3 regions of the Duganella sp. GW821-FHT01E12 genome follow, and region 1 is predicted to be linked to each of the others. Evidence: predicted binding sites of a transcription regulator. Region 1 holds the regulator's gene; each other region holds the start of a gene.

Region 1 (3,233 bases):
GGCCACGGAGAAGTGAGCATGGAACCATCCTGCGGTAGCACCCTGATCGTACGCGGCCTGCAAAAGACCTACGGCAAGCGCCAGGTCGTGCATGACGTCTCGCTGCAGGTCGAATGCGGCGAAGTGGTGGGCCTGCTCGGCCCCAACGGCGCCGGCAAGACCACCTCGTTCTACATGATCGTCGGCCTGGTGCCGTCGGACGCCGGCAGCATCGACATCAGCGGCACCGACATCTCCTCGCTGCCCATCCACCGCCGCGCCTCGCTCGGCTTGTCCTACCTGCCGCAGGAAGCGTCGGTGTTCCGCAAGCTGACGGTGGAAGAAAATATCCGCGCCGTCCTCGAAATCCAGAAAGTGGACGGCAAGCCTTTATCCAAGGCTGCCATTGATGAACGGCTCAATACCCTGCTGGCCGATTTGCAGATCGAAAAGCTGCGCGAGAACCAGGCGCTGTCGCTCTCGGGCGGCGAGCGCCGCCGCGTGGAGATCGCGCGCGCACTGGCGACCAACCCGCGCTTCGTGCTGCTCGACGAACCATTCGCCGGGGTCGACCCGATCGCCGTGATTGAGATCCAGCGCATCGTGCGCTTCCTCAAGGAACGCGGCATCGGCGTCCTCATTACCGATCACAATGTGCGCGAGACGCTGGGCATCTGCGACCGCGCATATATCATCAACCAGGGCACGGTATTGGCTTCAGGCCGGCCAGACGACATCATCGCCAACGAATCGGTGCGTCGCGTGTATCTGGGTGAACACTTCCGTATGTAAAACCCATGAAACAGTCTTTGCAACTGCGCACGTCGCAGCACCTCGCGCTGACGCCTCAGCTGCAGCAGTCGATCCGGCTGCTGCAACTGTCGACGCTGGAGCTGCATCAGGAACTGGAACAGCTGCTGACCGATAATCCGCTGCTGGAGCGCCTCGACGACCCGCTGGACCGCTCGCTGCGGCTGCTGTCGGACGGCGCCATCAGCCAACAAGCCCCGGTCGGCGACGCGCCGCCCGAAGGCCCGCCCAACGCCCAGGAAGCCCCTGCCGCCGACGCCGACAACTACGACGGCCCGGCCGCCGACACCGAAAGCACCAGCAGCGACGCCGACGTCGACTGGAGCGACGCCGGCCGCAGCAAGGCGCCCGACGACGAGGATTCGCGCCCGCAACTGGAGGCCAGCCACTGCACGCTGCGCGAGCACCTGATGGAGCAGATGCGCGTGACGGTGCTGGAGATGCGCGACCGCGCGCTGGTCGAGCTGATCATCGACGCGCTGGACGAGAACGGCTACCTGGAGGAATCGCTGGACGAGATCCACGCCCGCCTGCCGGAGGAGCTGGAGGTGGACCTCGACGAGCTGCGCACCGCCTTGTCGCTGCTGCAAAGCTTCGACCCGATGGGCGTGGGCGCGCGCAACGCGTCCGAATGCCTGGCGCTGCAGATCAAGCGCCTGCCGGGCATACCGATGGTGACGCGGCGCATGGCGCTGGCCATCGTGGAAAATCATTTGACCTGGTTCGCCCAGCGCGACTTCAACAAATTGAAGAAGGCGTTGGTGTGCGACGACGAGGATTTGCGCGAAGCACAAACCGTCATCCGCCAGTGTAATCCGCATCCGGGCTCGGCGTTCGCGTCGGACGTGTCGGACTACGTGGTGCCGGACGTGATCGTCAAAAAAGCGCGCAACGGCTGGCAGGTCAGCCTCAACAACGACGTCATGCCGCGCCTGCGCGTGAACGCCATGTACGCCAACCTGCTCAAGCAGGGAAAAGGCGAGGGCGCGATGGGCGCGCAGCTGCAGGAAGCGAAGTGGCTGATCAAGAATATGCGCCAGCGTTTCGACACGATTTTGCGCGTCGCACAAGCGATAGTAGAACGACAAAAGAACTTTTTCTCCCATGGCGCGGTTGCCATGCGCCCCCTTGTGCTTCGCGAAATTGCTGATACACTGGGTCTACACGAGAGCACTATTTCTCGCGTAACAACTCAAAAATATATGCTGACCCCGCATGGCATGTTTGAGTTGAAATATTTCTTTGGTAGCCATGTCGCCACCGAAGCGGGGGGGGAAGCAAGTTCGACGGCGATACGCGCACTCATTGTGCAATTGACAGGAGCAGAAGACCCGAAAAATCCTTTATCCGACAGTAAGATTGCGGACATGCTGGGAGAACAAGGCATGGTGATTGCGCGACGAACTGTTGCCAAATATCGCGAAGCGTTGAAGATCCCGCCAGTCAGTCTCCGCAAGTCTTTGTAGTTCCTTGGTTCCTGCGCGCCCGGTAGCAATGGGCCCCGCACTAACCGTAAGAAGCGACATCATCTTTAGGAGTGTGTATGAATCTCACCATCAGTGGACATCATCTCGAAGTGACCTCGGCCATCCGTGAATACGTGCAGAGCAAGCTGGAACGCGTCACCCGCCACTTTGATCAAGTGATTGATATTGCTGTCATCCTGACTGTAGATAACCTTAAAGAGAAAGAGAAACGCCAGAAGGCTGAAATCAACCTGCGCATGTCGGGCAAGACCGTCTACGTGGAAAGCCTGTCCCAGGACCTGTACGCCGCCATCGACACCTTGGTCGACAAGCTGGATCGGCAGGTCATGAAGTACAAAGCCAAGGTCCAAGAGCACGGCCACGATGCGATCAAGCATCTCCCGGATAGCTACGAACCCGCTGCCGCCGCCCTATAACAACGGCCTCGGCACCATCAAACTAAGGGCGCACTGGCGCCCTTTTTTGCGCCCGCATAGAATAGGGTTTTCACCACTATCCTGCGACCTCATGAGCGAATACGTCCACACCAGCGTCAGCAACGGAACCGGCTACATCACGCTGGACCGGCCCAAGGCCTTGAACTCTTTATCGCTGGCGATGGTGCGCGATATCACGCAGGCGCTGATGGCGTGGCGCGACGACAGCGGCATCGCGGCCGTCGTCATCCGCAGCAGCAGCGAGAAGGCCTTCTGCGCCGGCGGCGACATCCGCTTCTTCTACGACGCCGGCCGCGCCACGCCGCAGGGCGGCAGCGCGCTGGTGGAGGATTTCTTCACCGAGGAGTACGCGCTCAACCACCTGATCCATTTTTATCCCAAGCCCTACATCGCGCTGATGGACGGCGTGGTCATGGGCGGCGGCATGGGCGTGGCGCAGGGCGGCCCCGATTGCCGCGTGCGCATCGTCACCGAGCGGACCAAGATGGCCATGCCGGAAGTGAACATCGGCCTGTTCCCG
Region 2 (3,233 bases), on a different contig from region 1:
CGCCAGCGTTGCCGCGTCCTTGATCGCGTCAGGACCGGTCCAGAACCAGACCATGTGGGCGATCGGCAGGTAGGCGAAGGTGAACCACAGCACGACAAAAGCGAGCACGGCGGTGAACTTGGCGCGTTCGGCGAAGGAACCGACGATCAGGCCGCAGGTGATGGCGGCGAAGGTCGCCTGGAACACCACGTACACAAACTCGGGAATGACGACGCCTTTGCTGAAAGTGGCGGCGGTCGAGAACGTGGCCTTGGCCGGATCCCAGATGCCGTTCAGGAAGGCGCGGTCGAATTTGCCGATGACGGCATTGCCCTCGGTGAAGGCCAGCGAGTAGCCGTACACGCACCACAGCACGATGATCAGCGCGAAGATGGTGAACACTTGCAACAGGATGGACAGCATGTTCTTGGAACGGACCAGGCCGCCGTAGAACAGCGCCAGGCCGGGAATCGACATCATGATGACCAGCAAGGTCGACACCATCATCCAGGCGGTGTCGCCTTTGTTCGGTACCGGTGCCGGCGCTGCGGCAGGCGCCGCGGGGGCGGCCGCGGCGGCAGGGGCGGCGGCGGGTGCCGCTTCAGGCGCAGCCGGAGCAGCCGCTGCCGGAGCGGAGGCAGCCGGCGCGGAGGCGACCGGCGCCGAAGCTGCCGGCTTGGCGTCCTCGGCATGCACCGGCGCGGCCAGCGCGAACAGAACTGCAACCCCAGCCAGCAACGTTGTTATAGTTTTTTTCATCAATCTTCCCCTTAAAGAGCTTCGTTGCCGGTTTCGCCGGTACGAATACGTATGACTTGTTCCAGGTTGTACACGAAAATCTTGCCGTCGCCGATTTTGCCGGTGCGGGCAGCGCCTTCGATCGCTTCGATCGCCTGTTCGACGATGGCGTCGTCCACCGCCGCCTCGATCTTGGTCTTGGGCAGGAAGTCCACCACATATTCCGCACCGCGGTACAGCTCGGTGTGGCCTTTCTGGCGACCGAAGCCTTTGACCTCGGTCACGGTGATGCCTTGCACGTTGATCGCCGAGAGGGCCTCGCGGACCTCATCGAGCTTGAACGGCTTGATAATGGCGGTAATCAGTTTCATACGGGCCTCGCTTAGAAGGTTTTGGAAATGGTCAGGACTGCTCCGGTTTTGGCCAGGTTCTTCCCGTCCGGCGATGGGTAGGCTTTCGTGTCGGCATAGACCGCCGCCAAGGCCACCGTCACGACGCCGAAATCTTTGGTCACGCCCAGCTTGTAGTCGGTATAGCTGAAGGCGCCTTTATGTTTCACGTTCTGGTGGCCCGCGTGCACGTTCAGCACATAGCCGTCGGTCAGCTCGAAGTTGCCGGAGGCGTCGACGTAGCCGCTGTTCTTGCTGTCGTCGAAGCCGAACAGGTTGGTCGTCGATTGCGAGTATTTCAGCGTGACCGGGCCGTAGCCGATCTGGCCGTACAATTCGAAGGTGTTGGCGTTCGGGTGCAGGCCGTTGGACGGATAGTAGTAATACAGGCCGCCGACGTCGTAGCTGACGTCCTTGACGATCTCGCCGCGTTTGCCGGCATACAGATCCCATTCGACATTGCCGTCGCCGCCCGCATCCTTGGTCCATTTGATGGTGGACAGCCAGGTACCGGCATAGAGGCCGGTCGGATTATGGGTGTAATCCGCGCCGCCCTGCAGTGCAGGCTTCAGGCGGCTCTGCGATATGCCGCGGTAGCGGTAGTCGCTGACAACGGCAGCGTTGAAGCTGACTTCGTTGTCGGGTTTCGCTTCCGGCGCGGGTGTCGCGTCTTCGGCGCGCGCCAGACCGGCGCTCATGGAGGCGAATGCTAATGTCAACGCTGCGATCAGGGTAAAGTTCTTGCTCAAGCTTTTCATAGTTGTTTTCCTTGTGTAGTTGAACTTGTTTAGCAGTTGCGGTTTAAAATCCTGTGTGAAGCGAAGCGATAAGAGCGTTCATGACTTCTTTAGCAGAATGCGTGCCAGCTAATCTTGTCGAGGTGATAGCTGCCGAACGACATCGGCAACGGGACCGCATTTGAAAGAATGTGAGAATGGGATGGGTGCGGCGGTGATTTTTCCGAATTTCGCACCACAATAAGGCTGGAGCGCACTGCAATGGTGCAGTGCTTGGCCGGTTAGATCAAGGAATATTATGGATATGAATACTTTTTTCAATGACTTGCAAAACAAGATCAATCAGGCCATCGAAAACTCCCCAGCAAAGGACATCGAGAAGAACGTCAAGTCGATGATGACCCAGGGATTCGCCAAGCTGGACCTGGTGACCCGCGAGGAGTTCGACGTGCAGGCGCAGGTGCTGGCCAAGACCCGCGCCAAGCTCGAAGCGCTGGAAGCGCGCCTGGCGGAACTGGAAGCCAAAGCCGGCCAATAAAGCCGGTCTGCGCTGCGCCCGTTTGGGCTAGCGCAAAACACGGCGGCGGGCCTGGGCTACGCTGGCGGCTGGTATCCCACTGGTCGTCCGCTAACCCATGAGCCTAGCCGTACTCAAAAGCCGCGCCCTGGCGGGCATGGAGGCGCAGGAGGTCAGCGTCGAAGTGCATCTGGCCAACGGCTTGCCGGCCTTCACCATCGTCGGACTCGCCGACACCGAGGTCAAGGAAGCCAAAGACCGCGTCCGCGCCGCCATCCAGAATGGCGGATTCGAATTTCCCGCACAACGCATCACCGTCAATCTGGCGCCGGCCGATTTGCCGAAGGAATCCGGCCGTTTCGATCTGCCGATCGCGCTGGGCATCCTGGCCGCCTCCAAACAAATTCCCTCCAACCGCCTGCATCAGTACGAGTTCGCCGGCGAGCTGTCCCTGTCCGGCGAGCTGCGGCCGATACGCGGCGCGCTGGCGATGTCGCTGGCCACGCGCCGCGACGGCGGCACCCTGGCCTTCATCCTGCCGCTGGCCAACGCCGACGAGGCGGCGCTGGTCGGCAACGCCGCCATCTACCCGGCGCAATCGCTGCTCCAGGTGTGCAGCCACTTCGCGGCCAGGTCGGTCGAAACGATGCTGTCGCGCCACGATACGGCGCAGCTGGTGACGCAGCAGACGTATCCCGACTTCGCCGACGTCAAGGGGCAGGTGTTCGTCAAGCGGGCGCTGGAGGTGGCGGCCGCGGGCAATCACTCGGTGTTGATGGTGGGCCCGCCGGGCGCCGGCAAGACCATGCTGGCGGCGCGCTTCGCCGGCCTGTTGCCGGAGATGAGCGACGAGGAAGCGCTGGAGGCGGCCGC
Region 3 (3,233 bases), 120 kb from region 1:
TACTGCAACTCGGGCGGGCGCGGCAAGGTGCGCCAGGCCTCGGCCGGCGTCAAGCGCGGCCGCCCGCGCAAGAACGGCGCCGGCGACGGCCCGGGCCTGAACGCCGACGAGGAAATCCGCCGCACCTTCCGCGTCGCCATCGCGCACTACGCGGCGGGCCACGCCAAGTTCTCGCGGCTGGGCGCCTACCAGCAGATGCTGGCCGACTTCTTCGGCGGCCGCCGCATCGACGCCGGCAGCGGCCGCGTGCTGGCCGCGCCGGACGCGCCGGCGGCCGTGCTGCCGACCTTCGGCCAGTTCAACTACTGGCTCGACCACGACGACGACCGCCCGCCGGAGGTGGCGCGCCGCAGCGCCGCCGCCACCGCGCGCGGGCCGCAGCCGGCGGGAGCCGGTCTGGTCGCGGGCGTCATCGCCGGCCCCGGGGCTGACGGCGGCGCGGGCCCCGGCTCCTCCGCCGGCCATGGCGTCATCGACGGCGACCGGCAGCCGCAGATCGACGGCCGCCCCGGCGCCTGCTTCCACCTTGACGTGGTGCGCGCCGAGGTGCAGCTGGTCTCGCGCGCCGACCGCCAGCAGACCATAGGCCGGCCGCTGGTGTACGTGGCGGTCGACGCCTTCAGCCGCATGGTGGCCGGCGTCTACATCGGCATGGGCGCCGCCAGCTGGCAGCACGCCATGCTGGCGCTGGCCCACTGCGGCGCCGACAAGCAGCGCTACAGCCAGCAGTTCGGCCGCCGCATCGATGCCGGCCAGTGGCCCAGCCGCCATCTGCCGGACACGCTCTCCACCCACGCCGCCCTGAGCGGCGGCGCCCAGCGCGACACGCTGCTCAACAACTTCAACCTGCGCTGCGTCGCCGCCAACGACGGCCCGGACGACTGGCGCGCGGTGCTGGCCAAGCGCTTCCAGCTGCTGGCCCCGGACGCCGCCGGAACGCCGTGCCGTCTCGACGGCGTGCTCGATCTGGACCAGTTCACCCGCATCGTCATCGACTGCATCCTGTACCACAACAACAGCGCGCCGCTGCCGCACGCAGGCCGCGCCACGCCGCGCGCGCTGTGGGAGTGGGGCGTGGCCCAGCGCGGCGGCAGCCTGAAGACCTACCCCGAACAGCTGCTGCGCTGCAGCCTGATGCCGGTGGCGCAGGCCACCGTCACCGCCGATGGCATCGAGCTGTTCGGCATCGCCTACACCTGCGCGCGCGCCATCACCGAGCGCTGGTTCGAGCGCGCACGCTCGCGCGGACAATGGCATGTGCGGGTGGCCTACGATCCGGCCGGCATGGAGATGATTTATTTGTTGGACCCCAACGCGCCGATGCAATACCACGCCTGCCACATGGCCGACGGCGGCAGCGCGCAGCGCCACCTGGCGGCGGCGGAAATCGCCATGCTGCCGCGCCCAGTTCCCACCATCCCAGCAGCGCCCCTACGTAGCACTACGCACGCCGTCGTCAGCTTCGCCAACTGAAACACCCACGGCGCTGTCCAGCGCCGTGCATTCCACTTCCCTCCATCCCGGTGCGCGCCTCTCGCTGGTGCGGCGCATCGCCTTCGCATCCGACTTTTTCGCGCCGCCGGCGCAAATAAAGTCTGTCGCCGCCGCCGCCTTTTCATGCCTCTGGCGCGCCGGCCATGGGGCAGCGAAAGAACATTGTTTTATGTCGTTCAGCCTTATGCCATAAGGATCGCTTCAACGGCGAAGCATGTTTATTTTGTCCCGCTCCGTGGCACGCCGATTGCTAGACAGGGGCTATGGAATCGCAAGTCACGAAAGGGCGTCGATGAATAGCAAAACAGTAAAATCGTTTAAATCGTTTAGTTCATTTACTCGAAGGGATTTCCTGTACCGCGCGGCAGCGGTCGGCGGCACCGGCCTGCTGCTCAACACCATGAACGCCTGGGGCATGGGCATGGATTCGACGGCGTCCGCGCCGCCGGCGCTGAGCGGCAGCGGCAAGGGCAAGAAGGTGCTGATACTGGGCGCCGGCCTGGCCGGCATGACCGCCGCCTACGAGCTGGGAAAGCTGGGCTACCACTGCCAGATCCTGGAGGCGCGCGCCTTCGCCGGCGGCCGTTGCCAGACCGCGCGCAAGGGCTTCAGCCTGACCGAACTCGGAGGCGAAAAGCAGACCTGCGATTTCGACGACGGCCACTACATCAACCACGGCCCATGGCGCATCCCGCTGCACCACCAGTCCACGCTGCACTACACGCGGCTGTTCGAGGTGCCGCTGGAGGTCATGGTCAACGATAACGACCACGCCTTCGTCTACTCGGAGAACGCCGGCCCCTACGCCGACAAGCGCATGCGCGTGGCCGAGATCAAGGCCGACATGCGCGGCCACGTCTCCGAGCTGCTGGCCAAGTCGGTCAAGAACAAGCAGCTGGACCAGGAGCTGACCGCCGACGACCAGCGCCTGCTGCTGGACTACCTGGCGCACGAAGGCCAGCTGGCCGGCGCCGACCTGCAATACAAGGGCCGCAGCGGCCGTGGCTTCACCGTCAACCCCGGCGCCGGCCTGTCGCCGGGACCGGGCACGCCGTCCGATCCGCTGGGCTTCAAGGATTTGCTGGCCTCCAAGCTGGGCAACGTCTACAGCGCGGTGCAGGACTTCCCGATGCAGAACACCATGTTCCAGCCGGTCGGCGGCATGGACGCCATCGCCAAGGCGTTTGAAAAGCGCGTCGGCAAGAACATCCGCTACCGCGCCGAGGTGCAGACTATCCGCCAGAACGACAAGGGCGTCACCGTCACCTACAAGGACACCGGTACCGGAAAAAGCGCCAGCATCGGCGCCGACTACTGCCTGGTGGCGATGCCGCTGTCGGTGCTGCGCCAGATCGACACCGACTTCTCGGACAAGTTCAAGAAGGCCGTCGCCACGGTCGCCTACGCGCCGGTCGGCAAGATCGGCCTGCAGATGAAGCGCCGCTTCTGGGAGGAGGACGAGCACCTGTACGGCGGCCATATCCTCACCGACCTCAAAGGCATCAACACCATCTCGATGCCGTCCTACGGCTGGCAGAAGAAGAAGGGCGTGCTGCTTGGGTACTACCAGTACCAGACGGCCGCCATCGAGACCAGCGCGCTGTCGCCCAAGGAGCGCGTGGCGTTCGCGCTGGCGGCGGGGCAGAAGATCTTCCCGCAGTACACCGAGAACTTCGAGAGCGCGTTCTCGGTCGCCTGGCACCGCGTGCAGTACAACCTTGGCGGCTGGGCCGAGTGGA

Evidence for each region. Region 1 encodes sigma-54, which starts transcription at its own class of promoters, with help from an activator protein. Its sites were predicted from a motif close to TGGCANGNAANCTGCTTT; they were not measured.
Region 2: a site for sigma-54 is predicted at 1,954-1,971, ahead of AC07WS_RS25360 (TorF family putative porin). Genes of this name have one in related genera too.
Region 3: a site for sigma-54 is predicted at 1,731-1,748, ahead of AC07WS_RS04835 (flavin monoamine oxidase family protein). Genes of this name have one in related genera too.

The regions. Positions count from the first base shown of each region.
Region 1 covers NZ_JBWKWR010000001.1:999,935-1,003,167, forward strand. Annotated here, with positions in the region: gene lptA (lipopolysaccharide transport periplasmic protein LptA) at 1-16, shown strand, start outside; gene lptB (LPS export ABC transporter ATP-binding protein) at 19-771, shown strand; gene AC07WS_RS04315 (RNA polymerase factor sigma-54) at 777-2,255, shown strand; gene hpf (ribosome hibernation-promoting factor, HPF/YfiA family) at 2,333-2,692, shown strand; gene AC07WS_RS04325 (enoyl-CoA hydratase/isomerase family protein) at 2,784-3,233, shown strand, end outside.
Region 2 covers NZ_JBWKWR010000012.1:21,558-24,790, reverse strand. Annotated here, with positions in the region: gene AC07WS_RS25370 (ammonium transporter) at 1-738, opposite strand, end outside; gene AC07WS_RS25365 (P-II family nitrogen regulator) at 750-1,088, opposite strand; gene AC07WS_RS25360 (TorF family putative porin) at 1,100-1,864, opposite strand; gene AC07WS_RS25355 (accessory factor UbiK family protein) at 2,142-2,381, shown strand; partial or broken gene AC07WS_RS25350 (YifB family Mg chelatase-like AAA ATPase) at 2,479-3,233, shown strand, end outside.
Region 3 covers NZ_JBWKWR010000001.1:1,122,431-1,125,663, forward strand. Annotated here, with positions in the region: gene AC07WS_RS04830 (TnsB C-terminal domain-containing protein) at 1-1,473, shown strand, start outside; gene AC07WS_RS04835 (flavin monoamine oxidase family protein) at 1,787-3,233, shown strand, end outside.